3 regions of the Pseudomonas petroselini genome follow, and region 1 is predicted to be linked to each of the others. Evidence: predicted binding sites of a transcription regulator. Region 1 holds the regulator's gene; each other region holds the start of a gene.

Region 1 (5,148 bases):
GATCAACCTGGCCTGCCATAAGCACCAATTTGAGCAAGTTGCTTTCCACTTCGGTGACCAATTGGGTCACACGCTTGATCACCTGACCGGTGAGGTCCTGGTAATCCTGGGCCAGCAGAATGTCGTTGAGGTTGCTGGAAACCGTGCGGTTTTCCTGCTCGCTGCGTGACAAGAACCCGTCGACCCGACGCGCCAACTCACGAAACTCTTCAGCCCCGACTTCGCGGCGCATGAAGCGGCCCCAGTCGTGGCTCAAGGCCTGGGCCTCGGTGGCCATGCCGTTGACCAGAGGCGTGGCGTTTTCCACCAGGTCCATGGTGCGGTTGGCCGCCGCCTCAGTCAGCCTGACCACATAGGACAGGCGTTCGGTGGCATCGGTGATCTGCGAGATCTCTTCGGCCTGGGGCATATGCGGGTCAATCTGGAAATTGACGATCGCACTGTGCAGCTCGCGCGTGAGCTTGCCCACTTCCTGATACAGGCCGCGGTCACGGGTCTGGTTGAGCTGATGGATAAGTTGTACTGCGTCGCCAAAGTGGCCTTTTTCAAGGCTGTCGACCAGCTCGCGAGCATGTTTTTTCAGGGTCGACTCAAACTCGGCCTGCGATGATTCGTTATGGTCCATAGCTCCCCCGTGGCAGCATCAATGACCGATGCGTTCGAAGATTTTTTCGATCTTCTCTTTCAAGGCCAATGCAGTGAATGGCTTGACCACGTAACCGTTAACCCCGGCTTGGGCGGCTTCGATGATCTGTTCACGCTTGGCTTCGGCGGTCACCATCAGCACGGGAAGGCTGCGTAGTTTTTCGTCAGCGCGCACGTGGCGCAGCAAGTCGATACCGGTCATGCCCGGCATGTTCCAGTCCGTTACCAGAAAGTCGATGCTCCCGCTGTTGAGGATCGGAATCGCCGTAATGCCGTCATCCGCCTCGACCGTGTTAGTGAACCCAAGGTCACGCAACAGGTTTTTTATGATCCGCCGCATCGTTGAAAAGTCATCAACGATGAGGATTTTCATGTTCTTGTCCAATTCGACCTCCAAGCAGTCTTAAACGCGCCCAGCACCTGGACGCGCCATTTCAATCAACAGGCATTACACAAAAAGGACGCCTCGGGCACCACGGGTCGAACCCGCGAAGGCTAGCTGCCCTCGCGGTATCGTCTGCAGTGTCCCCACACTGCCTGTCAGCGCGCTCGCCACTCTCCCAAACGCCCCCGCAAGCGGGCTGCGCACTGGCTGTGCAACTGGCTGACCCGCGATTCGCTGACCCCCAGGACCTCACCGATTTCCTTGAGGTTCAGCTCTTCGTCGTAGTACAGCGCCAACACCAACCGCTCACGCTCCGGCAAATTGGCAATCGCGTCCGCCAGCGCACCCTGGAAGCGTTCATCTTCCAGGTCACGCGACGGCTCCATATGAGCACTCGCGCCGTCCTCGTGCAGCCCTTCGTGCTCGCCGTCCTGCAAGAGGTCGTCGAAACTGAACAGGCGGCTGCCCAAGGTATCGTTCAAAATCCCGTAATAATCGTCGAGACTCAATTGGAGTTCGGCCGCAACTTCGTGATCTTTAGCGTCGCGACCGGTTTTTGCTTCAATTGCGCGAATTGCGTCACTGACCATGCGCGTATTGCGATGCACCGAGCGTGGCGCCCAGTCACCTTTACGCACCTCGTCGAGCATCGCGCCACGGATACGGATCCCCGCATACGTCTCGAAGCTCGCCCCCTTGCTCGCATCGTATTTGGTCGACACTTCGAGCAAACCGATCATGCCCGCCTGGATCAGGTCTTCGACCTGCACGCTGGCGGGCAGGCGTGCCAGCAAGTGATAGGCGATGCGCTTGACCAGTGGCGCGTAGCGCTCGATCAACTCACCCTGGCTGTCACGGGCCGACTTTTTGTAAGCGTTATAGCCGTTCGCTGTCATAGCACGGGTCCTGCGCTCGTCTGATGCACCAATCGCTCGACGAAAAACTCCAGATGCCCCCGAGGGTTGGCGGGCAACGGCCAGGTATCGACCTTCTGGGCAATAGCCTTGAACGCCAATGCGCATTTGGAACGAGGGAACGCTTCGTAGACTGCACGCTGCTTTTGCACAGCCTTGCGCACACACTCGTCGTAGGGAACTGCGCCGACGTATTGTAAGGCGACATCGAGGAAGCGATCCGTGACCTTGGTCAACTTGGCGAACAGGTTGCGCCCTTCCTGCGGGCTCTGGGCCATGTTGGCCAGGACGCGGAAGCGGTTCATGCCGTAGTCACGATTAAGCAGTTTGATCAGGGCGTAGGCGTCGGTGATCGAGGTGGGTTCGTCGCAGACCACCAGCAATACTTCCTGCGCGGCGCGCACGAAGCTGACCACGGACTCGCCGATCCCGGCCGCGGTGTCAATCACCAGCACGTCGAGGTTGTCGCCGATATCACTGAAGGCCTGGATCAGCCCGGCATGCTGTGCCGGGCTCAGGTGCACCATGCTCTGGGTGCCGGAGGCGGCAGGCACGATGCGGATGCCGCCGGGGCCCTGCAGCAGCACATCGCGCAGCTCACAGCGGCCCTCGATCACATCGGCAAGGGTGTGTTTGGGCGTCAGCCCCAGCAGAACGTCGACGTTCGCCAGCCCCAGGTCAGCATCCAGCAGCATGACGCGACGGCCAAGCTCTGCCAGGGCCAGGGACAAATTCACTGACACGTTAGTTTTCCCGACGCCACCTTTGCCGCCGGTCACCGCGATCACCTGTACGGGATGCATGCTGCCCATTTTATTTCTTTACCTTGTCTTGCTTAGACGCAGGCTACATGGCTTGGCCGCGTGAATCGCTTGCAGACCATCGATGTAGGTACATTTCACGGTGTTCATCCTGACTCAACCCACCCGTTTTGCCGGGCTGTGGTAAAGGTCGGCGAACATATCGGCCATCGCTTCCTCGCTAGGCTCTTCTTGCATTTGCACGCTGACTGCGCGGCTGACCAACTGATGACGGCGCGGCAGATGCAGATCATCCGGGATCCGCGGTCCGTCGGTCAGGTAGGCGACCGGCAATTCATGACTGATGGCCAGGCTCAGCACCTCGCCCAGGCTCGCGGTTTCGTCGAGCTTGGTGAGGATGCAACCGGCCAGACCACAACGCTTGTAACTGTGGTACGCAGCGGTAAGAACTTGTTTCTGGCTGGTGGTTGCAAGCACCAGGTAATTTTTCGACTTGATGCCGCGACCGGCCAGGCTTTCCAGTTGCATGCGCAACGCCGGGTCGCTGGCTTGCAGGCCGGCGGTATCGATCAGCACCACGCGCTTGCGCAGCAGCGGGTCGAGGGCGTTGGCCAAGGACTGGCCCGGGTCGACATGGGTCACCGATACGTTGAGGATCCGGCCCAGGGTCTTGAGCTGTTCCTGGGCGCCAATGCGGTAGCTGTCCATGCTCACCAGCGCGATATTCTGCGCGCCGTACTTGAGCACATAGCGTGCGGCCAGCTTGGCCAGGGTGGTGGTCTTGCCCATGCCGGCTGGGCCGACCATGGCAATCACACCGCCCTCTTCCAGGGGTTCGATTTCCGGGGTGGCAATCATGCGCGCCAAGTGGGCCAGCAACATGCGCCAGGCCTGGCGGGGTTCTTCGATTTCGGTGGTCAGCGCCAGCAGGTCGCGGGACAACGGGCCGGACAAACCGATGCGTTGCAGACGGCGCCACAGGTTGGCCTGTTGCGGCTTGCTGCCTTGCAATTGGGTCCAGGCCAGCGAGCCAAGCTGCACTTCGAGCAGTTCGCGCAGGCCGTTGAGTTCAAAACGCATCGAGTCGAACACGCGCTGGTCGACAGCCGCAGCCGGGGCAGGCGCGGCCGGACGTGGCGGCTCTTTGAAGGTGGGCTCGACCAGCGGCTCGGCAGCGGTCAACGGCAAGCCGGCGAACAACTGGCGATTGGTGGTGGCATCGCTGTCGCCCCGCATGCTCAGCTCAGCCTGGGCCGAGACAATGCGCGAAGCGGTCTTGCGCAGCTCGTCTTCAAGCTCCATGTTCGGCACGCGTGGCGCCAGGGCCTGGGGGGTGTAATCCAGGGCAGCCGTCAGCTCGACACCGCCGGCAATACGACGGTTTCCGATAATCGCGGCGTCGGCGCCCAGCTCATCACGAACCAGTTTCATGGCCTGACGCATATCGGCGGCGAAAAAACGCTTAACTTGCATAACCCACTACCCTCAGCCGTTGGGCCCTACTGTCGCGACGATAGTCACTTGCTTGTTGTCAGGAATTTCCTGATAAGCCAAAACGTGCAAATTCGGTACTGCCAGGCGTCCAAACCGCGACAACATCGCCCGGACGGGGCCTGCCACCAGCAGGATCACCGGTTGGCCCTGCATTTCCTGGCGCTGTGCGGCGTCGATCAACGAACGCTGCAGCTTCTCAGCCATGCTTGGCTCCAGCAGAACGCCCTCTTCCTGGCCTTGTCCTGCCTTCTGAATACTATTGAGCAATATTTGTTCCAACCTTGGTTCCAAGGTGATCACAGGCAGCTCGGAGTCAAGCCCTACAATGCTTTGCACGATTGCACGCGACAATCCGACGCGCACCGCAGCCACCAAGGCGGCAGTATCTTGACTCTTGGCGGCGTTGTTGGCGATGGCCTCGGCGATGCTGCGAATGTCGCGTACCGGCACTTGTTCGGCCAGCAGCGCCTGCAGCACTTTGAGCAATTGCGACAGCGAGAGGATGCCCGGCACCAGCTCTTCGGCGAGCTTTGGCGAGGCTTTGCCGAGCAAACCCATCAATTGCTGGACTTCCTCGTGGCCGATCAGCTCATGGGAGTGCTTGTACAGAATCTGGTTGAGGTGAGTGGCAACCACGGTGCTGGCGTCCACCACGGTATAGCCGAGCGACTGCGCCTGGCTGCGCTGGCTGACTTCGATCCATACCGCTTCCAGGCCAAAAGCCGGATCTTTGGCGGTGATGCCATTGAGGCTGCCGAACACCTGCCCAGGGTTGATCGCAAGCTCGCGGTCCGGGTAGATCTCGGCTTCGGCCAGGATCACGCCCATCAGCGTCAAGCGGTAGGCACTGGGCGCCAGGTCGAGGTTGTCGCGGATATGCACGGTGGGCATCAAGAAGCCCAGGTCCTGGGACAGCTTCTTGCGCACACCCTTGATCCGCGCGAGCAAT
Region 2 (5,148 bases), 2.7 Mb from region 1:
ACCTGATCCTGCTCGGCGTGGCCAAGGGCGCCACGCGCAAGGCCGGTTTCGAGACGTTGTACTTGAATGATGCCGCCCATGAGTTCACCTTGAAGGGCGACTCACCGGCGCTGCACCTGATCCAACAGATCCGCGATGAAGCCCACCGTTTCGCAATTACCGGCCACCGTGCCCGGCGCGGCAAAACCCGGCGAACCTCAACCCTGGAAGGGGTGGCGGGCGTTGGGCCGACACGGCGTCGCGACTTGCTTAAACATTTTGGTGGCTTGCAGGAGCTGTCCCGTGCCAGCATTGACGAAATAGCCAAAGCACCCGGTATCAGTAAAAAGCTCGCTGAGTTGATTTATGCGAATCTGCATAGCGAATAGAATGCCTTTCCACCTCGTAGCCAGTTGTGCCGATGAATATCCCTAATCTGATCACCGTTCTACGCGTCCTGCTTATTCCGATTTTTATTCTGCTGTTTTATTTGCCGTACGAATGGAGCTATATGGCTTCCAGTTCGGTGTTCGCGTTTGCGGCCGCCACCGACTGGCTCGACGGCTACCTGGCCCGCCGCCTGGAACAGAGCACGCCCTTCGGCGCGTTCCTCGACCCGGTGGCCGACAAACTCATGGTGGCCGTTGCGCTGGTCCTGCTGGTGCAGGAACACGGCAACCTGTGGCTGACCCTGCCGGCCGCCGTGATCATCGGCCGTGAGATAGTGGTGTCGGCCCTGCGCGAATGGATGGCCGAAATCGGCGCCCGCGCCCACGTCGCCGTCTCCAATATGGGCAAATGGAAAACCGCCGCGCAGATGCTCGCGCTGGTCATCCTGCTGGCCAACCCGTCGGACTTCACCTTCTGGGTCCTGCTGGGCTACGCCTTGCTGCTCATCGCCGCCGGCCTGACCTTGTGGTCCATGCTCCAGTATCTGCGCGCCGCCTGGCCGCATCTGCGCACCACCGTTGAAAAGAAATAAAACTTTTTTGAATCAAGGGGTTGACGGGTTCTGATAATTCTATAGAATGCGCATCACCAAGACGCGGGAATAGCTCAGTTGGTAGAGCACGACCTTGCCAAGGTCGGGGTCGCGAGTTCGAGTCTCGTTTCCCGCTCCAAACACAAAGAAAAAGCCACTCTAACGAGTGGCTTTTTTTTGCCTGGTCTTTATGAAATAGACGCTTAGGCGTCTTTTTTCGTTTCTGCGGAAAACCACTGGAAACCAGGGTAATCCAGTAGCAACAATTACAGTATTAAGTACAACATTACGACAGACTCGAATTTGTATTGTTGCTGGGTCCTTCCAGGATAGCCGAGCGCGCCTTGGCCTTCCGGCTTATCACGCTCACCATGCATTAACCGATGCACTGGCCACCGCCGAGTTGTTGTAGACGCAGATAGCGCCTCACTACCCGATAACCACGTCTGTTGGCGAGTTATGGAGCGGAGTCACCGCTTGATAGTGAAACGCTCGCGCCTATCTGACCGTTATCCCCAATGTTGCGCGATCCGTTTGAGACTCCTCATCCCGTCGGGCTTGGATAACGCGTACCGCGTGGTTGTTTTCAAACAACGAAGCGATTCACCATCTTATTGAGATCGACCGCCAGCTTTGACATCTCCCCGCATGCGCTGGCTGTTTGACTGGCGCCGGCAGAGCTCTGCACGGCAAGCTCTCGAATGCTCACGAGATTACGATCAACTTCCCGGGCAACGTGGGCTTGTTCTTCAGACGCGGTTGCGATCAACATATTTCGCTCATTAATCTGCGTGATAGCCTTGGCGATTTGATCCAGCGAACTGCTGGCCTCCTGTGCCACATCGAGGGATTGGGTTGCCAGCTCTTTGCTTTTACTCATGGCTTCCACTGCTTCAGCTGAATCGCTCTGCATTGCAGAGATCATCTGTTCGATCTCTTGAGTGGAAGACTGCGTTCTGTGCGCCAACGCTCGGACCTCGTCAGCAACGACTGCAAAACCGCGGCCTTGCTCACCAGCCCTGGCAGCTTCAATCGCTGCGTTCAACGCCAGGAGGTTAGTTTGCTCAGCGATTGCACGAATCACTTCGACGACTTTGTTGATGCTTTGAGCTCGCTCTGACAAAACCTGAATCTTGTCACTCGTGGCTTCAACATTGCCGCTGAGTTTTTGAATCGACTTCAACGTTTGAGAGACTCGCTCCAAACCGGTCTCAGTAAAGCCCTGGGTGCGACGTGACTCTTCCGAGGCCGACTCCGCATTACGGGCCACCTCATCAACCGCCGCACTCATCTCAGTTACCGCAGTGGCAGCTTGGTTGACCTCATCATTTTGGGAGATGAGACCTCGACTGGATTCCTCAGTGACTGCTGTCATTTCCTCTGCGGCTGAGGCCAGCTGTGTCGATGAGTCGCCGATTTGCATGATGGTTCTGCGAAGGTTCTCTTGCATCTGGGCCAGCGCTGTTAACAGACGTCCGGCTTCATCCTTCCCGCTGACTTGCACTTCTTTGGAAAGATCACTGCCTGCAATACGTTCGGCCACCGATAGCGCGGCGCCGATCGGGCTCGTAATACTCTTGGTCAGGAGTGTTGCCAACGCAACAGTCAGGACTACGACAACTGAGATAAGGCCAATGATTACCCAGATACCGTCGGAGTAAGTATTGGTAGCGTATTGCCCAGCCTCTGTTGCGCCATTGTTGTTGTAGTCAGTCAGGGCTTTGATCTCACCCTCCATCCTATTCGTCAACGGCCGGATACCTGTACTCACTAAGTTGACGGCGGCAGGTATGTCACCGCGCGCCATCAATGGTTCAAGGATATCCAACTGTTTGGTGTACGCATCGGCGGACGCTCTCACCACTAGATAACGCGTGCGTTCCTCGTTGCTAGCGATCAGAGGTTCATAATTGAGCACCGCATCCGTGAAAGCCTTCCGGTAGCCTGCGAAGGACGCGACGGTCGATTGAAGTGTTTGAGGGTCAGCAAGTGCGCGCTGGGTTTCAAGTCTGAGCCGCATTACGCCGACATTCATCAACGCCGTTTGTCGGATACTTGGAAGCCAATTGGTTTCGACGTCTTTTTCGGCGTCCCGTAGCTTTCCCATCTGCAAGGCGGCGACTGCGCCGAGCACAAAGACCAATACAATAATCGACGCGAAAAACAAGGAGGCTCGTGGAGCTACGTTGAGGTTTCTTAGGTGCATATGAGCTTCCTGACTACGAGGGAATGATCTAGGTATCTAGACTATCGACCCGACGTAAATAAACTTAATCAGGCAGCCTTGGCTATCCGATCTGCTCAAGAACGCTTCGCTGTTAGATTGAATACCGACTCAGTTAATTTGCCAGACGTTTACTTCCATGGGGCCTACGATCCTGATTTTCTCGGCGGGCCGGTTCAGCTTCACCGCATCACCGCTTGGGCGAGGCATCCCAAGTCTCCTGAACCTGGCCCATTCTGTTGGGTTGGGCTTCCCGCAGCTTGAGGATTGGGGGGGCGAGCGGGGCTCTGCAAGGCGGATGAGCCGCTTTGGCCCATGTCGATATCAGGCGCTTGTGTGCCGCTATGAGGCTATTTTCGCGGCGGGAATGCCGCGTACTGTGACCCGTCATTAAAAAAAGATGATCACCTGACCCTTCAGTCAGTGCGTCCTGGCGTTGATCACAGAGAATAAAAACAACGATGAATAGCCTGAGTTCCAAGGATTCAAACGGCCAACTGGCGCAGGGCTTCAAGCCGCGTCATGTCACCATGCTCTCCATCGCAGGCATTATCGGTGCGGGATTGTTTGTCGGCTCCGGGCATGCCATTGCGGCGGCGGGGCCGGCCGTGATGCTGGCGTATCTGTTTTCCGGACTGTTGGTGGTGCTGGTCATGCGTATGTTGGGGGAGATGGCGGTGGCCAACCCGGACACCGGCTCTTTCTCAACCTACGCCGACCAAGCCATCGGGCGCTGGGCCGGGTTTACGATCGGCTGGCTGTACTGGTGGTTCTGGGTGCTGGTGATTCCCATCGAAGCGCTGGCTGCCGGGCATATCCTGAACCAGTGGTTCCCGCAGATCGACGCTTGGCTGTTTGCCTTGTTGTCGATCTTTTTGTTGGTGGTCACCAATTTGTTCAGCGTCTCCAAGTACGGCGAATTCGAGTTCTGGTTTGCCATGGCCAAGGTGGTGGCGATCATTGGTTTCATCGGCCTGGGGGGCGCGGTATTGATGGGCTGGATCCCGGAGCGCGAGGCCAGCGGCTTGAGTCGACTGATGGAAGAGCACGGCGGGTTCGCACCGAATGGCTTGTCTGCGGTGGTCGGGGCATTCATTACCATCATGTTCAGCTTTATCGGCACGGAAGCCGTCACCATTGCGGCCGCAGAGTCCAATAACCCGGCGCAGAATATCGCCCGGGCCACGCGTTCGGTGATGTGGCGCATCGGGGTGTTTTACGTGCTGTCGATCTTTGTGGTTATTTCCGTTGTGCCTTGGAATGACCCGCTGTTGGCGTCGGTCGGTTCTTATCAGCGCGCACTGGAGTTGATGAACATTCCCCATGCCAAGCTACTGGTGGACGTGGTGGTGCTGATCGCCGTGGCCAGTTGCATGAACTCGTCCATCTACATTGCGTCGCGCATGCTGTATTCCCTGGGCAAGCGGGGCGATGCGCCCACGCTGATGAAAAAGACATCGGCAGCGAGCGTGCCAAGGGCCGCAGTCATCGCCAGTACGGTACTGGGGGCTGGCGTGACCTTGCTCAGTTACTTCATGCCCGCGGGGCTGTTCCAGTTTCTACTGGCCAGCTCGGGTGCCATCGCCTTGCTGGTGTACCTGGTGATCGCGGTTTCACAACTGCGCATGCGCAAGGTCCTGCAACGCCGCAACGTCACGCTGACGTTCAAAATGTGGCTGTTTCCCTGGTTGACCTGGTTGGTCATCGCCTTCATTTGCACCGCATTGGCGGTGATGCTGTTGACGCCTGAGCATCGCTTTGAGGTGTCTTCGACCATCGGGTTGGCGTTGTTGATTTCCCTGGTCGGCGTCATCACGGCACGGCAACCCGACAGCGCGCAGAAGCCGATGCCCGTCGCTTCGCGCCCATGAACACCCGGCCTGTTACCCGTCTGGTTTTCTTGCTGCTGGACCAGTTCACCCTGATCTCCTTGGCGTCTGCGGTCGAGCCGCTACGCATGGCC
Region 3 (5,148 bases), 1.2 Mb from region 1:
CGCACGAACGGCAGCGAAACGATGCCGCGTTCCTCATTGCCGGAGTTGGTGTCGAACAGGTGCGAACCGCGCAGCTCGCCTTCGCGGTTGTAGACCTTCAGGCAGTAGGCGTCGAGGATTTCCTTGGGCAGTTCGTCGTTGGGGCCCGGCTGGAACCAGCGCTCATCCGGGTAATGCACGAACGGCGCATTCGCCAGTTCTTCACCCCAGAACTGGTCGTTGTAGAAGAAGTTGCAGTTAAGCCGCTCGATGAACTCGCCCAGTGCCGACGCCAAGGCGCCCTCTTTGGTCGCGCCCTTGCCGTTGGTGAAGCACATCGGCGAGTGCGCATCTCGGATATGCAGCGACCACACGTTAGGCACGATATTGCGCCACGAAGCGATCTCGATCTTCATGCCCAGTCCGGCCAGAATGCCGGACATGTTGGCGATGGTCTGCTCCAGTGGCAGGTCTTTGCCGGCGATGTAGGTGCCGCCGTCGGAGGTCGAACCGGGCATCAACAAGGCCTGGGCATCGGCGTCCAGGTTCTCGACTTCCTCGATGACGAACGCCGGCCCGGCCTGCACCACTTTTTTGACCGTGCAACGGTCGATGGAACGCAGGATGCCCTGGCGGTCCTTGTCGGAGATGTCCGCCGGCAACTCGACCTGAATCTTGAAGATCTGGTTATAGCGGTTTTCCGGGTCGACGATGTTGTTCTGCGACAGGCGAATATTGTCGGTGGGGATATTGCGCGTCTGGCAATACAACTTCACGAAGTACGCCGCGCACAAGGCCGACGACGCCAGGAAGTAATCGAACGGCCCCGGTGCCGAGCCGTCGCCTTTATAGCGAATCGGCTGGTCGGCAATCACCGTGAAGTCATCGAACTTGGCTTCAAGTCGGAGGTTGTCGAGAAAGTTGACCTTGATTTCCATGGGGGCACACCAGAATAACGGACTAAACAAAAATGGCCGCCATTATGAGGTTTTTCATCGGGAAGTTTCAGGCTTTTGACCAGTGGCGGGCCAATTGACCCATGTGGATTAACTTTTTTGCAGGTGGCGCCGATGAACTGAGGGCAATCAGGGAGTAGTCGAAATGCGCAATAACCAGCCCGTAACACAGCGTGAGATTTCCCTCGCGCCTTCGCAAAAACTCATCTCCGCCACAGATGTCCGAGGTGTCATCACTTACTGCAACGACGCCTTTGTCGAGATCAGTGGCTTTGAACGCGCCGACCTGATCGGCGCCCCGCAGAATATCGTACGTCACCCGGATGTGCCGCCCGCGGTGTTTGCGCACATGTGGGGTGCGCTCAAACAAGGCCTGCCCTGGATGGGCATCGTCAAGAACCGCTCGAAAAATGGCGACCACTATTGGGTCAACGCCTATGTCACGCCGATCTTCGAGGGCAGCAAGGTGGTGGGTTACGAGTCGGTGCGGGTCAAGCCCACTGCCGATGAAATCCGCCGTGCCCAGGCCCTGTACCAACGCATCAGCCAGGGCAAGCCGGGCGTACCGCGCCTGGATGCCTGGCTGCCGGCCGCGATCAGTTGCGTGCCGTACGTGGCGACCGGATTGGCCGGCAGCGTCGCGGGGTTATTCCTCAGTGCACCCATCGCCATCGCGGTGGCTGTTGCGGTCGCCGTGCCGGTGGGTGTGCTCTGCTCGCGCTGGCGCCAAGGCAGCACGTTGCGTCTGTTGCAAGGTGTGGAGCCTTCGACGTCGGATGCCTTGATCGCGCAGATGTACAGCGATGCACGCGGCCCACAGGCCCGTCTGGAAACCGCGTTCCTCAGCCAGGACGCGCGCCTGAAAACCTGCCTCACCCGCCTGCAGGACAGTGCCGAACAGTTGAGCGCCCTGGCCGGGCAATCCGATCAGCTGGCCACCGCCAGCTCCAAGGGTCTGGACCGCCAGCGCGTCGAAACCGAACAGGTCTCGGCCGCGGTCAACCAGATGGCCGCTACCACCCAGGAAGTCGCCAGCCACGTTCAACGTACCGCCGACGCCACTCAGCAAGCCAACGTACTGACTGGGCGCGGCCGTGAAGTGGCGCGTGATACCCGCGAAGCCATCGAACGCCTGTCCGCAGTGGTCGGCGAAACTGGAGCCACCGTGGCGCGATTGGCCAAGGACAGTGACGAAATCGGCAGCGTAGTGGATGTGATCAAGGGCATTGCCGACCAGACCAACTTGCTGGCCCTGAACGCCGCCATCGAAGCCGCACGGGCCGGCGAGCAAGGCCGTGGTTTTGCCGTGGTCGCCGACGAAGTGCGCCAACTGGCACAGCGTACGTCCCAGTCCACCACCCAGATCCACGCGCTGATTACCCAGCTGCAGGCGTCTTCAAACAACGCGGTGCAAAGCATGGAGCACGGCCAACGCCAGGCCCAGGAAGGCGTGGCCTGGGTGATGGAGGCCGACCAGGCGCTGGTAGGCATCAGCGAGGCCGTGTCCCATATCACCGAAATGACCACCCAGATCGCCGCCGCCACCGAAGAGCAAAGCGCGGTCGCCGAGGAGATCAGCCGCAACATCACCACCATCGCCGAACTGGCCGACCAGACCTCGATGCAAGCCCATCAATCCACGGACTTGAGCAAGGAGCTGACGAATACCGCGGCCACCCAATATGCGTTGGTCGAGCGGTTCAATCGCTGACAGTGAGCACCGTTGAGAAGCAACGCTCGACGGTGCAACGCTTTAGGCCAATCAGCCGGTTTCAAGTCATGGCTGCTTACGGTACTTCCCCGTCAAGTAATCCAGGCTGTCGGGCGCCGAGTTGTGTTCAATGACCGCGAAGTTCTTTACCAGTTGGATGTGGTACGGGCCTGCCCGTTTGGACGCCAGGGGGTCACGCACGATAATCAGGTTTTCGGTTTCCATCGGCACAGTGTGATGCGCGGTCACGATGGCTTTGGAGGTGCCGGTGGCTTTGAGTGTGAGGGTGAATTGCGCGAGTTCCCGGCCCTCGGCATCGCGTTCGGGCAAGATAGTCAGGTCCAGGTCGCCATCGCGGTCGAGGAAGTCATCACGCATCTGGTAATGGCCACTGCGTTGGTCACGCGCGACTTCGCTGAGTTTGTCGTACTCCGGTTCGCGGTCCTCACGCTGCAATTGAATCTCCAGTTCAGGCTTGTTGCCCTTGCCGCCAGCGACCCAGCTACCGCTGTAGCGATAAGGCTCGACGGTTTCCTGGGTTATGCGCCAGATCCCGGTCTGGTGGCCGTCATCGGTGTATTCGAAGAGGTAGTCGAACGCCTTGCCGTCATACTCGCCCTGCTCGCCCACCAGTTTGATCGGCTTGCCACTGCCACTTTTGGTGTAACGCACTTCACCGATCAGCACCGCACCTTGCTGCTGGTACCAGAGTTGCACCGGGATCTTGCCGTTGAGGGTGCCGACCAGGTACTGAGGGTCTTCATTGACGGGGCCTTCGAGGCGCGGTGTCTCCTGCCATTTACCGTCTTTCCACTCGCCAGTGGTGCGCAGCATGTAGCCGCGGGGCATGCTCGAGTTTTCTCCATCCTCGGTAGGCGGGACTTCTTGTTGGGTGTAGGAATCCAGCCGCACCAACTCACCGTCGCGCATGTGCAAACGGCTGGAACGTGTCCAGCAGCAGCCACGGTCGGTTTGCGAATGGATGATGCCGTCCTTCGCGACTGAAAACATCCCGCCGAAGGTTTCATTCGCCAGGTCGGTCAATGGACGGTTCAGTACCCATTGGGTTTTAACCGGGTCTTGCAGATACACATCGTAGTGGTACTGCAAGCTCTCATTGGCATCTTCACCATTACGAATCGCCAGGTCCTGGCGCCCATCCCCGTTGATATCGGCGAAGGACAACAAGCCGTACTCGCCCACCAGATGGTCAGCGCGTGTCGCGCCATTGCGATCCTGCGGCACGTTACCGGCCGGGGTCTGCAACTGTTGCAGGGTTTCGAGGGTGGTTCTGTCACGCACGGTGATCAGGGCGCGAGCCAGTTGCTGCACGTCTTGCGGCACGTCCGGGAACACTGCTTCGACCAGGAATTTGCCACTGGGATCGTTGACCGAGAACGAGCGCGGCTCGGCCATGGCCGGTGCGGCAAAGGTTATCGAAAGGAACACACCGCGCACTAACGAACGCATTCAGAGCATCCTTGCTGAAATTCGGGGCGACAGTGTAATGGCAAACGGCGGCTGCTTCGCATAAATCCCTGTTTGGGTCTACGCATGGGCTGATATGTTTCGCGTCACGCCAGCAAAAGGATGTGCAAACATGCCCTACACACCCCCTCAAACGGCTTCAGTCGTTTTGGTCCAGGCTCAACAAAGCGATGTGGACGACCTTGTAACCATTCGAATCGAGGCTATGCGCGAAAGCCTGGAGCGTGTTGGGCGCTTTGATCCAGTGCGCGCGAGGGAGCGGTTTCTGAATGGGTTTGAAGCCCACAACACACGCTACATCGAGGTTTCTGGAGAGCGGGTAGGTTTCGTAGTCGTCAAGCAATACCACAATGAACTCTTGCTCGATCATTTGTACGTTAGACCGAGCATGCAAGGATCAGGCATCGGCGCTGCTGTTCTCACGCAGATCTTCAACGAAGCCGATGCAACTGAGCGCCCTATTAAAGTGGGGGCACTCAAAGACAGTGCCTCGAATCACTTTTATACCCGCCATGGTTTCAAGTTCGTCGAAAGCAGCGAATTCGACAATTTTTATGTTCGTCAGAGCGTTTCGCCGGCTCAATAAAGCAGTCACCGGGACGGAACAGTTTCCCAAAAAGTCCGTGCGTTCTTAACGTCCAGAAATTGGCGCAAGGTGTAGACGGCATACACATTGCGCCCATGAGTAGGGTTATCGGGCAAGACCCGCACGAGCTTGCCTGACCGCAAGTCATCAATGGCCGAGCACCCAGCCAACAGGCCGATACCGGCGCCATCGCACAGGGCAACCGCCATGACCTCCCTAATCAAAAGGATTTGTCCGGGCGCCTGTGGCCGGCCGAGGATGTGCATGCGCTGTCGTTGAGTAACCTGGCAATGGATTACGCCGAGGTTGTCACGGCCGACGAGATCCTGGCTCATGGTTGAGCGCACCTGTCACCGGTAGGGTGCGGCTGACGCGCGCGCCTGCAGATACGCCGTCAACAACAGCGTGGTCTGTTGCTCCAGCGCAGC

The links. The regulator FliA, encoded in region 1, starts transcription of late flagellar genes. The targets are predictions, from matches to a motif close to CTAAAGTTTNNNNNNNNNNNGCCGNTAA.
Region 2: the regulator FliA is predicted to act here: its motif matches at 3,209-3,236, upstream of ACI512_RS14350 (methyl-accepting chemotaxis protein).
Region 3: the regulator FliA is predicted to act here: its motif matches at 1,026-1,053, upstream of ACI512_RS20740 (methyl-accepting chemotaxis protein).

The regions. Positions count from the first base shown of each region.
Region 1 is NZ_CP173614.1:5,742,206-5,747,353, forward strand. Features, by position in the region: gene ACI512_RS26415 (protein phosphatase CheZ) at 1-625, opposite strand, end outside; gene ACI512_RS26420 (chemotaxis response regulator CheY) at 644-1,018, opposite strand; gene fliA (RNA polymerase sigma factor FliA) at 1,186-1,926, opposite strand; gene fleN (flagellar synthesis regulator FleN) at 1,923-2,756, opposite strand; gene flhF (flagellar biosynthesis protein FlhF) at 2,862-4,178, opposite strand; gene flhA (flagellar biosynthesis protein FlhA) at 4,191-5,148, opposite strand, start outside.
Region 2 is NZ_CP173614.1:3,045,358-3,050,505, forward strand. Features, by position in the region: gene uvrC (excinuclease ABC subunit UvrC) at 1-368, shown strand, start outside; gene pgsA (CDP-diacylglycerol--glycerol-3-phosphate 3-phosphatidyltransferase) at 401-961, shown strand; tRNA gene ACI512_RS14340 (tRNA-Gly) at 1,025-1,100, shown strand; partial or broken gene ACI512_RS14345 (3'-5' exonuclease) at 1,290-1,373, shown strand; gene ACI512_RS14350 (methyl-accepting chemotaxis protein) at 1,548-3,167, opposite strand; gene gabP (GABA permease) at 3,647-5,056, shown strand; partial or broken gene ACI512_RS14360 (GlxA family transcriptional regulator) at 5,053-5,148, shown strand, end outside.
Region 3 is NZ_CP173614.1:4,520,608-4,525,755, forward strand. Features, by position in the region: gene ACI512_RS20735 (OsmC domain/YcaO domain-containing protein) at 1-917, opposite strand, end outside; gene ACI512_RS20740 (methyl-accepting chemotaxis protein) at 1,141-2,646, shown strand; gene ACI512_RS20745 (XAC2610-related protein) at 2,713-4,116, opposite strand; gene ACI512_RS20750 (GNAT family N-acetyltransferase) at 4,247-4,720, shown strand; partial or broken gene ACI512_RS20755 (cysteine hydrolase) at 4,939-5,061, shown strand; gene ACI512_RS20760 (hypothetical protein) at 5,071-5,148, opposite strand, start outside.